2 regions of the Halodesulfovibrio aestuarii DSM 17919 genome follow, and region 1 is predicted to be linked to the other one. Evidence: predicted binding sites of a transcription regulator. Region 1 holds the regulator's gene; the other holds the start of a gene.
The links. The regulator sigma-54, encoded in region 1, starts transcription at its own class of promoters, with help from an activator protein. The targets are predictions, from matches to a motif close to CTGGCACGGNNNNTGCTT.

Region 2: the regulator sigma-54 is predicted to act here: its motif matches at 6,336-6,353, upstream of F461_RS0113205 (LeuA family protein).

Annotation. Positions count from the first base shown of each region.
Region 1 is NZ_ARQF01000021.1:706,409-714,285, reverse strand. Features, by position in the region: gene F461_RS0114200 (LptA/OstA family protein) at 1-32, shown strand, start outside; gene lptB (LPS export ABC transporter ATP-binding protein) at 33-755, shown strand; gene rpoN (RNA polymerase factor sigma-54) at 956-2,383, shown strand; gene hpf (ribosome hibernation-promoting factor, HPF/YfiA family) at 2,435-2,971, shown strand; gene F461_RS0114180 (PTS sugar transporter subunit IIA) at 2,980-3,429, shown strand; gene rapZ (RNase adapter RapZ) at 3,442-4,332, shown strand; gene F461_RS0114170 (PTS sugar transporter subunit IIA) at 4,365-4,799, shown strand; gene F461_RS0114165 (PTS sugar transporter subunit IIB) at 4,803-5,258, shown strand; gene F461_RS18765 (hypothetical protein) at 5,596-5,976, shown strand; gene F461_RS0114155 (manganese-dependent inorganic pyrophosphatase) at 6,114-7,028, shown strand; gene F461_RS0114150 (tRNA nucleotidyltransferase/poly(A) polymerase-related protein) at 7,115-7,877, opposite strand, start outside.
Region 2 is NZ_ARQF01000021.1:503,271-511,147, forward strand. Features, by position in the region: gene nifE (nitrogenase iron-molybdenum cofactor biosynthesis protein NifE) at 1-499, opposite strand, end outside; gene F461_RS0113170 (GNAT family N-acetyltransferase) at 551-1,006, opposite strand; gene F461_RS0113175 ((2Fe-2S) ferredoxin domain-containing protein) at 1,011-1,316, opposite strand; gene nifK (nitrogenase molybdenum-iron protein subunit beta) at 1,398-2,771, opposite strand; gene nifD (nitrogenase molybdenum-iron protein alpha chain) at 2,787-4,424, opposite strand; gene F461_RS0113190 (P-II family nitrogen regulator) at 4,444-4,818, opposite strand; gene F461_RS0113195 (P-II family nitrogen regulator) at 4,823-5,170, opposite strand; gene nifH (nitrogenase iron protein) at 5,242-6,072, opposite strand; gene F461_RS0113205 (LeuA family protein) at 6,426-7,559, shown strand; gene modA (molybdate ABC transporter substrate-binding protein) at 7,609-7,877, shown strand, end outside.

The DNA of each region.
Region 1 (7,877 bases):
TTTTCTCAGCACCAAGCAAGGCGAAAAAATAGATGTCAGTTATTCAAGCTGAAGGGCTTTGCAAGATTTACGGTAAGCGCGAGGTTGTTCGTGATATTAACCTGCGAATGGAGCAGGGGGAAATTGTTGGACTTCTCGGGCCGAATGGTGCCGGTAAAACAACCACGTTCTACATGCTCATTGGCATTATCAAACCCAATGCAGGCGTCGTGCGTGTAGATGACATGGAAGTGACAGACTGGCCCTTGCATGAACGTGCGCGAATAGGTTTAAGCTATCTTCCACAAGAAAGTTCAGTTTTCAAGAAATTAACTGTCTTGCAAAACTTACAGATTATTCTGGAACAAACAGAACTCTCCCGTAATGACCAGAAAAAACGGGCTGAAGAGTTAATGGAAGAATTTGGTATCGCACACATTCGAGACACTCACGCTATGCACATTTCTGGTGGTGAACGTCGCCGTCTCGAGATAGCCCGCGCATTAATCCGGGATCCAAAATTTATCCTTCTTGATGAGCCATTTGCAGGCATCGATCCACTTGCTGTAGACGACATTCAGGACATCATCCGTAAATTGCGTGATAAAGGAATGGGAGTGCTCATTTCCGACCATAATGTTAGAGAAACATTAAAAATTTGTGACAGAGCAAATCTTGTTTATGAAGGGCAGATCATTCTTTCCGGCACACCGCAAGAAATTGTAGACAACCCTAAGGCGCGCAGTGTCTACCTTGGAGAAGATTTTAGCCTCTAGCACATCGATAAAAAAATATAATCTGCAAATGTGTAATAAAAAAAAGCCCGTTCTACGGGCTTTTTTCTTGGTTGCATATAACTTTTCTATGTGGCAAAAAAGAGTTCAGTTATCGAATTTGGAATGTTTTTTGATAGGCAGTATTCACACATTATATTTCAGCTTTTTAGCTAGTCGAACCACATAGGACATTCTTATATATGGCTCTTGAACTTCGCCAACAATTAAAGCTTACCCAGCAGCTTGTAATGACACCACAATTGCAGCAGGCAATCAAACTGCTGCAACTTTCTCGCGTGGAACTTGCTGAAACAGTTCAACAAGAACTGCTGGAGAACCCTTTCTTGGAAGAGTCTTTGGAAGAAAGTGCTAATCCAGACAAACCGTCTACCGCAGATCAACGAAAAGATGACCAGGAAGCTTATGATAAAGAGCTTTCCAACAACGCTGACTGGGAAGACTATCTGGGTGACTTTTCAAGCACCACCAAACAGGTTTCAATGCGGGAATCTGAAGCACTAGAAGAAATGAGCTCTTTCGAGGCTCGTCTTGCTCCGGCTCCAACTCTCGATGGACACCTAAACTGGCAACTCATGCTTTCTCCACTTACCGAAGAACAAATTCGTGTCGGAGAAATTATTATTGGCAGCATCAGTTCTAATGGATATTTGCACGTATCTTCAGAAGAACTTGCCGAAGTTGCTCAAAGCGACATAGAAACTGTCGAACAGGTGATTACCCTTATTCAACAATTTGATCCTATAGGGGTTGCAGCACGCACGCCACAGGAATGCCTGCTTGTTCAAATTAAAGCCCTTAACTATGACCGGGATCCAATTCTTGTAGATATTGTTACTAATCATCTTGAGGACCTGGAAAAGCGTCGCTACAAACCACTTGCCCGCAAATATAAAATTTCTCTTGAAGATCTCAGAGAGTACCTTGATGTCATTCAAAGCCTTGACCCAATGCCGGGGGCACGGTTTAGCGGTGGGGAAGCACACTATGTTTCTCCAGACGTTTACATCTATGAATACGAAGGGGACTTCATCATCGTCCTTAATGAAGACGGTTTGCCACAATTACAGCTAAGCGAATTAACAGAACAACTCCCGAAAACATCTAATGCCAAAGAAAAAGACTATTATCAGGAGAAGATGCGATCTGCATCCTGGCTCATTAAAAGTCTGTACCAACGACAACGAACTTTGTATAAAGTAGTTGAGAGTATTGTTAAATATCAAAAAGAATTCTTTATTAACGGTGTCACATCGTTAAAGCCACTTATTTTGAAAGATATTGCTGATGATATCGACATGCACGAATCAACGGTAAGCCGTATCACCACAAATAAGTATATTTCGACCCCGCATGGCATTTTTGAATTAAAATTTTTCTTCAACAGTGCGATTGGCCTTGATGATGGTAGTATGGTCGGGTCTGAGAGCGTAAAGGCTCTCATTAAAAAACTTATTAGTGAAGAAAATACAAAGAAACCGTTAAGTGATGAGAAAATCGGAGAGATTTTAAAGGAAAAACTTCAGGTTAACATTGCACGAAGGACTGTGGCTAAATACCGTACCGCAATGAATATCCCTTCATCATCCAAGAGAAAGGTGGTATTCTAGAAGCGAAACCAACTCCCACAGGGTTTCAAAAGTATCCAATTAGGAGGCACCATGAACATCGCTTTCACATTCAAGAATTTTGAGCCTTCCAATCACCTAAAAGCATATGCCAAACGACGCTTTAACAAGCTTGGCAGATTCTTGCCGAACCCTGAACACTTGGAAATGCAAGTCTCACTTTCTGTTGACAATTTCCGCCACAAAGCAGAAATTTCACTTGTATCGGACAACTTAACTCTATCCGCTACAGAAGAATCTGAAGACATGTATGCAACCGTTGATCTTGTTCGTGATAAACTCAAAGCACAGATCATACGTCGTACGGAAAAACTACAAACGAAACGCAAGGGTGCAGAAAAGTTTGTACTCGAAGGTACTTTGCCTCCGGAAGAAGTAGTAGATTCTGAACGAACCATTATTGGTATGGACAACTTTGTACCAAAACCTATGGATCTTGACGAAGCCGCTATGCAGCTTGATGCACTGGATTATGATTTTCTTGTTTTTCTTAATGCTGAAACCGAACGGGTTAATGTGATCTACCGCCGTAAAGATGAAAACTTCGGTTTGATCGATCCCGTTTACTAGGAAATGTAATGAAGCTGGGTGAATACCTAGAAAAAGAACTTGTACTGCCGGAGCTTACCGCCAGCACCAAGCAAGAGGCGCTGGCGGAGCTCTTGGCTCCTGTTGTTGAGAAAAATCCATCTCTTGATGCTGAAGAAATTTTTAACGTGCTTATGGAACGAGAAAGTCTCGGAACCACAGGCATTGGTAATGGCATTGCCATTCCTCATGGAAAACTCCCCTCACTCGATAAAATAGTCGTAGTTGCAGGGCGAAGCTTAGACGGTCTGGACTTTGATGCTCTCGATCAAAAACCATGTAAAATTTTCTTTATGGTACTTGCACCCGAAAACGTTGCAGGAACACATTTACGCATCCTAGCTCAAATTTCACGACTCCTGAAAGACGAGGATTTCAAAAAACTCTTTATGGAATCTGACACTCAGGACGCTTTATGGAACCTTTTAGCTGCTGCGTAAAATGAGTATCCAATGATTTCTGCATCTCAACACGTGATCCCTGTAATCATCATCGCGGGACTCTCTGGAGCCGGAAAAAGTAGTGCGCTAAAAGTCTTTGAAGACATGGCATACTACACAATTGATGGACTCCCGATGTCCATGACATCAGAATTCATGGATGTTCTTACAGAATGTGGCCTTGAAAGCTATAAGGGGATTGTTCTCGGAGTAGATGTCCGGCAATGCTCATTCAAAAGTGAATGGACAACAGCAATTAATAAATTAGTTGCAGACGGATATTCACCAACTGTCATTTTTCTCGAATCACGCGCCGATGTTATTCTTCGACGTTATAAAGAGACCAGGCGTCCGCATCCTTTCGAGGGTAATGGTATTGGCCTTGAACAGGCAATGACAAACGAACGTGCTCTGATGGCACCAGCACGAGCAGAAGCAGATTTTATTTTTGACACTTCAGAGTATTCTATTCATGATTTGCGTCGTGTACTGCAACGCAGATGGCAGTCAGAAGAAAATGATATGAAGGGCCTTAAAGTTCACCTTATGAGCTTTGGGTTTAAGCATAATACCCCTTCTGAAGCAGACATGATTTTTGACTTACGTTTTTTACCAAATCCACATCATGATCCAGAGCTACGCCCATACAGCGGACAGGATGCCCCCGTTGTTTCCTACGTGCTTAAGAACAGTGTGGGACAGACCTATTTACGAAAGCTTGAAGACTTATTACACTTCACGCTTCTGCAAATGGAAAAAGAAGGGCGCTACCGCATCACCATTGGCTTCGGCTGTACTGGTGGACGACATCGCTCTGTTGCGGTAACTGAGGCCATATTCGAATTTTTGAAAAAATCTGACTTTGCTGTTTCAAAAGAGCATCGTCATATCAACTTGGCATAACACCTAAGATAACAATCAATACATATAATCTCATGTCTACCACATTTCCTGAAGAAACAAATATTGGTGTAGTTATTGTTACCCACACAAACTACGGCGCGGCACTGTTAAGTGCGGCTGAAGTTATTATGGGCAAACAACCTTCCTGCGAAACCGTAAGCGTTGATAGCGAAAAAGATGTTTCAGAAACTGTCACAACTATTAAAGCAATGGTTGAAAGCGTAGACCAAGGACGCGGAGTGCTCATTCTTACAGACATGTTTGGTGGAACCCCGACAAACTTGAGTCTGTCACTACTCGGAACCAGACATTTAGAAGTACTGACGGGTGTAAACCTACCTATGCTGCTCAAGGTATTTGGTTGTCGGAGCATGGCTCTTGACCGTCTTGCTATTGAAGCAAAAGATGCTGGTGGTAAAGGTATTGTCATGGCCGGAGAAATCCTGCGAAGCAAGGTTAACGAGTAAATTATGGCTTGGATTCGCATTGATAACCGTTTGATCCATGGGCAGGTAATTGAAACTTGGATTCCATATACCAATGCCAAAAATCTGCTTGTCGTGAACGATGACTTTGCAGATGATGCATTGCGTCAACAAATTGCAACACTCGCGATTCCAGATCGAATTTCTGTAGATTTCATCCATATTACAGAAATTATGGGCTACGCTCAAAGCAACAACCTTCAGGACACACTTATCATCGTCGCAGATTGTGACGATGCAAAGCGTATCCATGATCAAGGTTTTTCCTTTGACTCAATTAACATAGGAAATTTGCACTATGCGCCGGGTAAAAAACAACTCTGCGACCACATAGCAGTTTCAGATCACGACCAAGAGTGTCTGAAATTTTTTGCTAATCACGAGATTATTCTCGATTTTCGCTGCGTGCCAAACCAACCATTACAGATTAAGGGGTTATAGTAATGGATGTTGTTTTTCCTGTTATTCAATCTTCCTCAATTCCTTGGCTTAGTGGCTACGCTTTTTTTTTGCCATTCTGGCTCTGCTGCGAACCAATGTTAATTTAGGTTTTGTTGAGCGCCCGTTAGCTATCGGCTTTTTCTGGGCGATCATAACAGGAGAATGGGAGTTAGCGCTCCCTGCAGCTATTTTCTTCGAGCTTTTTTGGCTCGATCTTTTTCCAGTTGGAACATATATCCCACCTAATGGAACTGCATCACTAGTTGCAACCCTAGCCACAGCCAGCTTTTTTTCTTTGCAATTCCCATCTCAGCTCGTAATTCCCATGGTACTGTCCATGCCAGCCGCCTTGATCAGCCCACATCTGGATCAGGCTCTTCGCCAACGACATAATAAGCATCATAATAAGCTGCTTGCACTTAAAAAAACAGAATTCGACGTTGATGAAGAACTTTTTTTGCATAAAATTATAAGCAAAGCCTTGCTTCAAACGGTCAGTATCAATTTTGTTTTCTTCTTTATCTACCTGCTTGTGCTAATTGGCACGATCTCCGTCGCATACGACGTCCACGGCTCCATCATTGAATGTTCAGGTCTTTCATGGAGCTATTTATGGTTCTTTGCAACTCTTGGTGGGGTACTTTCTCTCAGAGTTCGGCGCGCCTATTATTCCTTCTTTTTTTTCCTCTTTAGCGTGGTAGTTATTACCAATTTGTAAGATTCCACGTAAGAAAAAAAATGCACTAAGTCACACAGTACTACTTGGCAGCGGATTTGCTTTGTGCTATCTGTCACAAACTCAGTTTGGAAATAAGCGTGAACAACGCGTTACAACAATTTCTGGAGGAAATTACCATGGCAGTACTCGTAATGGGACATATGAACCCGGACACCGACTCTATTATTTCTGCAATCGCTGTTGCGGATGCACTCAATAAACGTGGCATCGAAGCTAAAGCAGTAGCGCAGGGCGAAGTTACCCCTGAATCTGCTTTTGTTTTAGAAAAATTTGGCCTTACCGCTCCAGAAGTTGTAACTTCTGTTGCAGGTCAGCAAGTATGGCTCGTAGATACCTCTGATAAAGCGCAGCTTCCAGCAGATATCGACGAAGCAGAAATCTGTGGCGTAATTGATCACCACAAACTGGGTGACATCACCACCTCAAATCCACTTGAAATGTGGGTATGGCCTGTAGGTTGTGGTTGTACCGCAATCAAAGGTTTCTACGACCACTACGGCCTTGAAATCCCTGCTGGCATTGCAGGCGGCATGCTTTGCGCTATTCTTTCTGATACTGTAATGTTCAAGTCTGTAACTTGCACCGAAGCTGATAAAGTGGCTGTAGAAGCTCTCGCTAAAATGGCTGGCGTTGCCGACACAACAGCTCTCGGTATGGAAATGTTCAAAGTTAAGTCTGCAGTAGATGGCGCAACCATGGAAGAACTTGTTTTCCGTGATTACAAAGACTTTGACATGAACGGCAACAAAGTTGGCATCGGCCAGCTCGAAGTTGTTGATCTTTCTCTTCTCGACAGCGTAAAAGCTGGTCTTAAAGAAGAAATTGCTAAAGTTAAAGCAGACGGTCGTCATTCCGTATTCCTTCTTCTCACAGACATCATGAAAGAAGGCTCCGAAATGCTCATCTGCTCTGATGATGCTTCCGTAGTTGAAAAAGCTTTCGGTGTAGCTGGTAGCGAATCCGTATGGCTTGACGGCGTAATGAGCCGTAAAAAACAGGTTGTTCCTAACTTTGAAAAAGCTTTCAAATAGTAGGTAACTTTCCTTGATTTCAAAGCCCCGAAGAGTAACTCTTCGGGGCTTTTTATTTGAATAAACCTAGAAGTAAGGAAAAACATTTAAGGCTGCATTGAACTCAATGCCATGCACCGGAGCTCTCGCAAACGCCTGCCAGACTCGGCTCCTAAATTCTGCTGTTCAGGAGGTAAAGAAACTGAAAGTAAAACTTTGAGCTCTTCCTGTGCTTGAGGCAGGTAATTTACACCAGAGTCGGCCTCAACCATCATAAAAAATGATTTAAAAATACGCTGGTTATGAAGCGAATAAAGTAGGTCAACCTTCGTACCAGGCCGAAGTACGGAATACCGAGCTCCCTTCATGTGCTGTCGTGCCGCTACTGCACCTGCTCTAATTAGATGCGCCGAAAGCTTAAGACGTTTTCCTAAACATACCGCCAGTTGTTCACCACTTTTTTCATGGCCAATGTGACGTGGAAGAATTTCTTTTTTAGTTTCCTGTTTTCCTAAATCATGACAAAGCGCCATATAACGTGCAGTTACATCATTTTTGCAATAATTAACGGTGTTCACAATATGTGCAAGGCAGTCGCCATGATGGTAGGGTATAGGTCCGGCAGGTACTGAAGACATACAGCTCAACTCTGAAAACCATGGAGTTAGACATTTTGCTTCATCCAAAATGTGTAAAAATCTCCCCGGTTGAATGGAAGACAGAGCTTTTAAAAGTTCTGCACCTACACGTTCCGGAGTTAAATGCTCTAACAATCCCAGTTCAGCCACATACCTCATCCGTGCAAGAGTACCGGGGTGCACAGTAAAATCTGGTAAATCTGCTGCAAAGCGCGCTACACGAAAAACACGA
Region 2 (7,877 bases), 200 kb from region 1:
GGTATCCTGCACGTTTGTTGCCTTTAAAACCTTCAGACATAACAGGTAGTACTGGGATTTTCTTTTTCAGGCTCATTTCTTTGCAAACGGCTTCAAGGTCATCACCAATGATGCCAACTATGCATGTTGAATAAACAAAAGCAGCTTTAGGCTTGTGTCTGTCTATAAGTTCATCAAGAGCCGCAGTAAGTTTTTCTTCACCGCCAAAAACAACATCCAGTTCTTGCAAATCTGTTGAAAATGAAAGCCGGTGCAGTTCTGGGCCACTTGATAATGCACCGCGGATATCCCATGTATAAACGGCACACCCGATAGGGCCATGAACGAGATGCAGTGCGTCAGCAATGGGGTAGAGCACAACTCTGGAGCCGCAAAATACACATGCGCGCTGGCTTACAGCACCGGCAAGAGATTCTTTGTTACATGCGATTTCAACAGGATTGCCATGACCTGTACGGTGCACCTGGTCTTTTCTTTCTTCTAAAATGGCTTTACTCACGGTATTCCCCCTAGTTGATTCACACGAATACTTGCTTCTTGAATGTGTTGATTAGTGCTTTTTGGAAAGGCACACTAATTGTGTTTTGTTCCAGTTTCTTGCGTTATAAAAGTCTAGAGCCTTAGTGTTATTTGTATCTGCCAAAAGCTGGGAACGTGTTGCCCCATACTTTTGAGCAAATTGTTCCATGCCTTTTAACAGCAATGTTCCTATTCCCATGTGCTGTATATGGGGGTGCACAACGACATCTTCAACCAGTACAGAAAAACCACCTTCTGCTGTCGAAACAAGTAATTGTCCTGTGCACATCCCCACGGTGTTTTTGTCTGATTCTGCTACAAGAATACACGATGTGGGTGAGCGTAACAGGAGCTTCAATCCTTTTTCCTGTTTCGCAAAATCGCTTTTGAAATCGGCCTCGATGGAGAAAAGTATGTGGAGTAGGTCACATAGCTGTGTAAGGTCGTTTTCATTGGCTTCACGTATGGTAACTTGAGGCAGACTCATTTCTTTACGATTCCATAAGGTATTCTTCGCATGGTTCGCCGTCTTCGAGGCTGTCTAAAATTGCGTCAATAGCTTCTTCAGAGTTCACCCCTTTGTACCACCAGTTTTCAGGCTGGATAACCATGACAGGGCCGGATTCACATTGCTTCAGGCAGGTTGTCGCAATCACAAGGGCGTCTAGCCCACGGTCAAGGGCCTCTTCTTCAATATACTGTAAGAATCCTTCAGTTTGTTTATGACAAATGCCTTTGGGACTACCAGCAGCACGAAAGCTTTGGCAGCAGATGAGCATTCTTTCAGGAGTGGCCATTCTATAATCCTTTCATGTTGGGTTAGTAGGCATCCTGCACCACAGGAGCGCGGTGCAGGATACGAGTGTTGTCGTGTGGAGTTACAGAACCAATTCAAAGGTCTCTTCAGGAGCATCGCGATCTTTGCGAGCTAATAGAAGATCAAGAATTTTTTCCAGTAAGCGCAGTCCGCCTTTGTAACCCACTGTAGGGAAGTACTGATGACCCTGTCTGTCCAGAATTGGGAAGCCCCAACGCAGGAATGGAGTGTCTTCATCTCGTGCAATGTATTTGCCATAAGTGTTGCCAATAATAAGATCTACCGGCTCATTTTTCATCCACTGATGCAGCAGGAACATGTCACCTTTTGCTTTTACTTTTACTTCAAAAGGCATATCCGCTGTTATTTCTTTAATGCGCTTTTCAAACTTCTTGCCCGGAGTACCTGTTACAACGTACGCAGGATACATATCAATGGAACGAAGGAATTCACACATCGAGATGACCTGATCCGGATCACCAAAAATAGCTACGCGTTTGCCATAGAAGTATTGGTGCATGTCTGAGATGAGGTCCACAAGCTGTCCTCGCTCTGTTGTAATGGAGTCAGGAATGCTTGCTCCCGCAACAGTACGCAGCGCATCAATGAATCTGTCCGTAGCTGCGAGACCAAATGGCATGTCGAGAACAGAACAAGGAACTTTGTGTTTCGCATCTAACCAGCGTGCAGCTTCGGCAGAGCACCATTCTCCAAGAGCCAGAGTTCCTGTAGCCTGTCCAGACTCTTTAAGTTCTTTTACTGTTACACCACCATCAGGAAACATTTTGTATTGACCTGTGAGAGGTGTATTAAGAACGCCGGAAGTATCCGGGAATAGTGTGATATCCACACCGATAAGCGATGCAAGGCGTTTAATCTCTTCCATGTCACTAGGTTCCACCCAGCCTGGAATGATATTCACTTTGCCGTTTTTCTTATCAGTTTCGTCTGCCAGCTGTGCCATAGCTTTCACCATGTTGCTAAAGCCTGTGACGTGGGAGCCGACATAGCTTGGTGTTGGAGCACCAATAATGGTTTTACCTTCCGGTACCTTACCTTCGGAAACTGCTTTGGCTGCGATTTGTTTTAAATCGTCACCGATGGTTTCAGACAGACAAGTCGTGTGTACCGCGATCACCTCGGGGTCGTAGACGGTAAAGATGTTGTTAATGGCCTGAAGCAAGTTTGCCTGCCCGCCAAAAACTGATGCACCTTCAGTAAAAGAGCTTGTAGCTGCTGAAATAGGTTCTTTGTAGTGCCGAGTCAGCGTTGAACGATGGTATGAACAACAGCCCTGCGAACCGTGACTATGTGGCAGACAGCCTTTGATACCGAGTGCGGCATACATTGCGCCAATAGGCTGGCATGTTTTGGCGGGGTTAATAGTCAGAGATTTACGCTCTGCTACCTCTGTAGGTGTATGTTTAAGTAACATTCTATTTCTCCCTGCTTATTCCCATACAAACGTGGCGGTTAGTTCCGGATTTTCCTGCCAAGGTGCTTTCATGTAGCTCCAGACCTTGCTGTTTACCAGACGGTCAATTTCTTGGTAGAAATTGATTGCGCCTTTAAATCCTGCATATGGTCCGCCGGAATCGTAGCTGTGCAGCTGCTTCATTGGAATTCCAAGCTTCTGGATAGAGAATTTCTCTTTAATACCTGCGCAGAACAAATCTGGTTTTAAGAGTTCAACAAGCTTTTCCGCTTCGTACTGGTTGAGGTCATCAATAATGATAGAACCTTTATCTAAATCCGGATTAAGACCATCGTAATGTCTGAATTTGAGACCTGCATCTTCAAGAGCTTTTAACTCTGCTGGTGTCTTACGGGCTTTGAACTCATCAGGCGAAGGCGTGATTTCCAGTTCTTCAATGTTACGAGAATCAGCATCTACTTTGATATTTGGAATAACCTGACGGCCTTCATAGTCGTCTCTGTGTCCAAATTCGTACCCGGCAGATATTGTTTTCATTCCTAATTCGGCAAACAGGTCATTGTAATGGTGAGCTCGTGAGCCACCAACGAATAACATGGCTGTTTTGCCTGCTGTGCGTTCTTTTATATCTTCGATTGCAGCTTCAACCTCAGGCATTTCTTCTGCAATGACGTCGTTAACTTTTTTCACTAATTCTGGATCATTGAAGTATTCAGCAATTTTCCGAAGTGACTTTGCGGTGCTTTTTGCGCCAATAAAGTTAACCTTAATCCAAGGGATGCCGTATTTTGTCTCAAGCATGTCAGCTACATAGTTAATGGAACGGTGGCACATTACACAGCTGAGGTCTGCGTGTTGGGCAGAGGCAAACTGATCGTATGTTGAGTTACCGGAAAAAGTTGCGATGTTTGTAATTCCGCACTTTTTAAGAATTCGATCAATTTCAAAACCGTCTCCACCGATATTGTATTCACCAAGGAGGTTGATTTTGTATTTGCCTTCCTTAGGTTCCTTGTTTTCACCTACAAGGTGGGTGAAAACCTGGTTGTTCGCAATATGGTGACCGGCAGACTGGGATACACCTTTGTATCCTTCACAGGAAAATCCAAAGACGTTGCAGTCGCCGAATTTTTCTTTCATTTTTCGGGAGACAGCATGAACATCATCACCAATCAATCCAACAGGGCAAGTGGAGAAGATACAGATGGCTTTTGGGTGGAACAAGTCATAGGCTTCCTGAATCGCAGCCTCTAACTTTTTTTCACCGCCAAAGATAATGTCCTGATCCTGCATATCTGTTGAAAAACAGTACGGGATGTAGTTTTCGCCATCCACGCCTGGATCTGTTTGGTTACGGCGAGTGAGCCATGAGTAGAAGCCGCAACCGATAGGGCCGTGTGTAATGTTAACGATATCGCGTGTAGGGCCCATAATAACGCCCTTACAACCGGCGTATGTGCAACCGCGCATGGTAATAATGCCGGGGATAGTACGGACGTTGGCAACGATTTCTGGTGGTGCTTCACATTCGGTTGCTTCGTTAATCATTATTTGTTTGGCGCGCTTGCGGGCTACTTTGGGTGGATACTTCTTAAGAAGTTCCTTTTTAATATCAGTAGGGTCCCACTGCACCATTTTCGGTTTGATACTCATTTTTTAGTCTCCTTGGTGCTTAAGCTATAGATTTTTCGCCGCACTCACCTGATCTGACACGAACGGCGTCATCAACAGGGCTGACAAAAATCTTACCATCGCCGGGCTTACCTGTTTGGTTGGCAGCAATAATCGTTTGAACGATGTCATCGACTTCACTATCCGGGACAACTGCTACAAGCATGCGTTTTGGGTATAGTTTGCCCTTTTCACCAAGAACAGCAGCGGCTTCTTCGTAGCCTTCTTCCATACCGGCAAGAACTTTTTTATTAACAAAGCCTTTGCCTCTACCTTGGACTTCATATGCATAAAATGCATCCAGTCCGAGTTCTGTAAGTGCCTTTTTAGTGCGGTTCATCATGTTCATACGCACGACTGCAGTAATCTCTTTCATACTGTTAGCCCTCCGCTGCTGGAGAAGCTTCTTTAATACCAGAGCTGATGGTATATACGTCTTCAACTGGTGTTACGAAAATTTTACCATCACCAAATGCACCTTTTTTACCAGAGCGTGCTGCATCCATAATTGTTTCAATGAGATAATCTTTATCTTCAGCTTTGACTGCACATAACAGCATTACTTTAGGCAACTCGTCGTATGTTACTTCACCAATTTTAATGCCTCGTTGCTTACCACGCCCTGCAACAGCAAATTTTGTTACTGCAGGAAAACCCTTGTCCATAAGTTCCTTAAGTACATCATCTACTTTTTCAGGACGGACTATTGCTTTAACCATGATCATCATATTCATTCTCCCGTGCAGCGTTATACTGTGCTATAATGCAGTTGTTGTGCTTGTGTTTCGTGGTTTGCGATCTAGCTTACTTCCATAAGACCAAAATCTACCAGCAGGCTTTCCAGTTCTTCAATTTCTAAAGGAGTCGGGACCACAAACATTTCGTTTTGATCAATAGCGTTTGCTAATCCTCGATATGCATCTGCCTGCGGTACGGTGTCATTCCATTCAAGAACAGTTTTTCTGTTGATTTCTGCACGCTGTACGTCGTTGTCACGTGGGACGAAGTAAATCATCTGTGTTCCAAGCTTGCGTGCGAATTCTTCAATCATTTCTTTTTCGTTATCAACATTACGGGAGTTACAAATGAGGCCGCCAAGGCGAACGCCGCCGGACTGCGCGTACTTCATAACACCTTTACAGATGTTGTTAGCAGCATACATAGCCATCATTTCACCAGAGCAGACGATGTAGATTTCTTCTGCTTTGCCATCTCGGATAGGCATCGCGAATCCACCACAAACAACGTCGCCAAGAACATCATAGAAAACATAATCTAACTGTTCAGATTCTTCGTAAGCACCGAGGTTTTCAAGCATGTTAATGGAGGTGATGATCCCACGACCTGCACAGCCAACCCCAGGTTCCGGGCCACCGGATTCTACGCACCATGTGCCGCCGAAACCGCCTTTACGGATGTCTTCGAGTTCAACATCTTCACCTTCTTCACGAAGTGTATCCAACACTGATTTCTGCTGTAATCCACCAAGCAGGAGACGGGTTGAGTCAGCTTTAGGGTCGCAACCAACAACCATTACCTTGCGGTCCAGCATGGAAAGACCTGCTACTGTGTTCTGTGTTGTAGTAGATTTGCCAATGCCGCCTTTGCCATAGATTGCTACTTTTCTCATTTTTATCTCCAAGTCTGTAAGGTTCCTATTGCAACTATGTTTTCTTTAAAGCGAATGGCGTGCCAAATATTGCAACTTGAAAAATATCTTTAAAATAAAGTGTCTTATGTCGTTTGTGTGAGCTTAGAAGGTACAAGCATAGGCATGTAGGAACCTACAAACCTGTCTACAGAAATGTAGTTTCCTACAAAAAGGTATGTGTAATTTGGGAGATGGTGTGTGTGGATGCACTATGTTTTGTGAGAATTACGATGATGGGCATGTTGGCACTATTAATGCTTGTATCTGAGTATCGTGTAATTGCCATCTGACGTTGTTAACGATGGTTAAATGGTCTTATATGAGGAGTTATTATGTTGTTAGATACAACGTTAAGAGAAGGTGCTCAGTTATTCGGTGCATATTTTACTATAGATACACGAAAGCAAATTCTATCCAGCTTATTACAGGTTGGGGTAGATGAAATAGAATTGGGGTGGATAGGGCAAAGTGAGCTGACTGAGTTTTCGACGTACGCTCGAAGTCAAACATCTTCTATAAAGTTGAGTGTGTGGTCGCCGTGTAGAGAAGCTGACATTCGCGCAGTGGCAAAGTTGCCCGTGGATAGAATAAACATTGGCGTTCCATCGTCTGATTTACATATAGAAAAAAGATTATCCACGCAGCGGGAAGTGTTACTGGAACGCCTTGTCGCAAATATCAATGTGGCAAAAGAATGTGGCATTCCTTACATCTCAGTTGGGCTGGAAGATGTGTCGAGAGCTGATGAGTTATTCGCTTTACAGATGGCATTGGTAGCAGAAACGCATGGAGCATCCCGTGTGAGGCTAGCAGATTCTTTAGGCCAATTAACACCTCTTACTATGGCTAAACTCATGAACCGGTTTCGGGATGCGTTTAGTATAGACATAGCTGTTCACTGTCACGACGATTTCGGTATGGCTACGGCTAATTCTATCACTGCGTTAGAATGTGGTGCTGATTATGCCGATATAAGCGTTCTTGGGGTGGGTGAACGGTCAGGAATCGCGGCAACGGAAGAGTTGGTCGCTTATTTAGCAATAAAACAGAAAGACACTCGTTATGCTCCTGATATTCTAAAGCGGTTATGCGAATTTGTAGCTTCTGCGGCGCATGTATCCATCCCGCGAACTAAAGCTGTTGTGGGAACTGATGTCTTTGCTTGCGAGTCCGGTTTGCATGCACACGCTTTGAGTAAGTCTCCAGAGTTATTCGAGCCCTACGATCTTGAACAAGTAGGGATTACAAGGAAAATTCGTGTCGGGAGCAAAAGTGGCAGAAGTGCTGTGCTGATAGCTCTAAATGAGTATGGGCTTGTGGATGAAGCTAATACTCTTGCTCAGGAATATATTACGGACGTGACGAAAGCAGTATGCCAATTGTCCTGTAAGCTCGAAAGGCCGTTAACTGAAGATGAATTGGGTGATGTGTGGAAAGAGACAATACATGGGGTTGAAGTTCATTAGTCGTTGTTTTTGATTTAAAAAAGAACCATTTAATAAGGTTGGTACCGCTATGTTGAAGAAAAAATTTACTATATGTGTATTGCTGCTGATGGTTTTTGCGGTAGTCGCGCAAGCAGGTGCGACATCGAAAGTTGGGAAAGTCTCCATCGCTTGTGCTGCCAACTTTACAAATACGCTTAAAAAACTGGCTGCTGAATATGAAAAAACAGGAGCAAAGGTGACATGTTTATTTGGATCAACAGGAATGCTATACGGACAGATTATTAATGGTGCACCCTTTGATATTTTTTTCGCAGCGGATGAAAAACGACCAGCGAT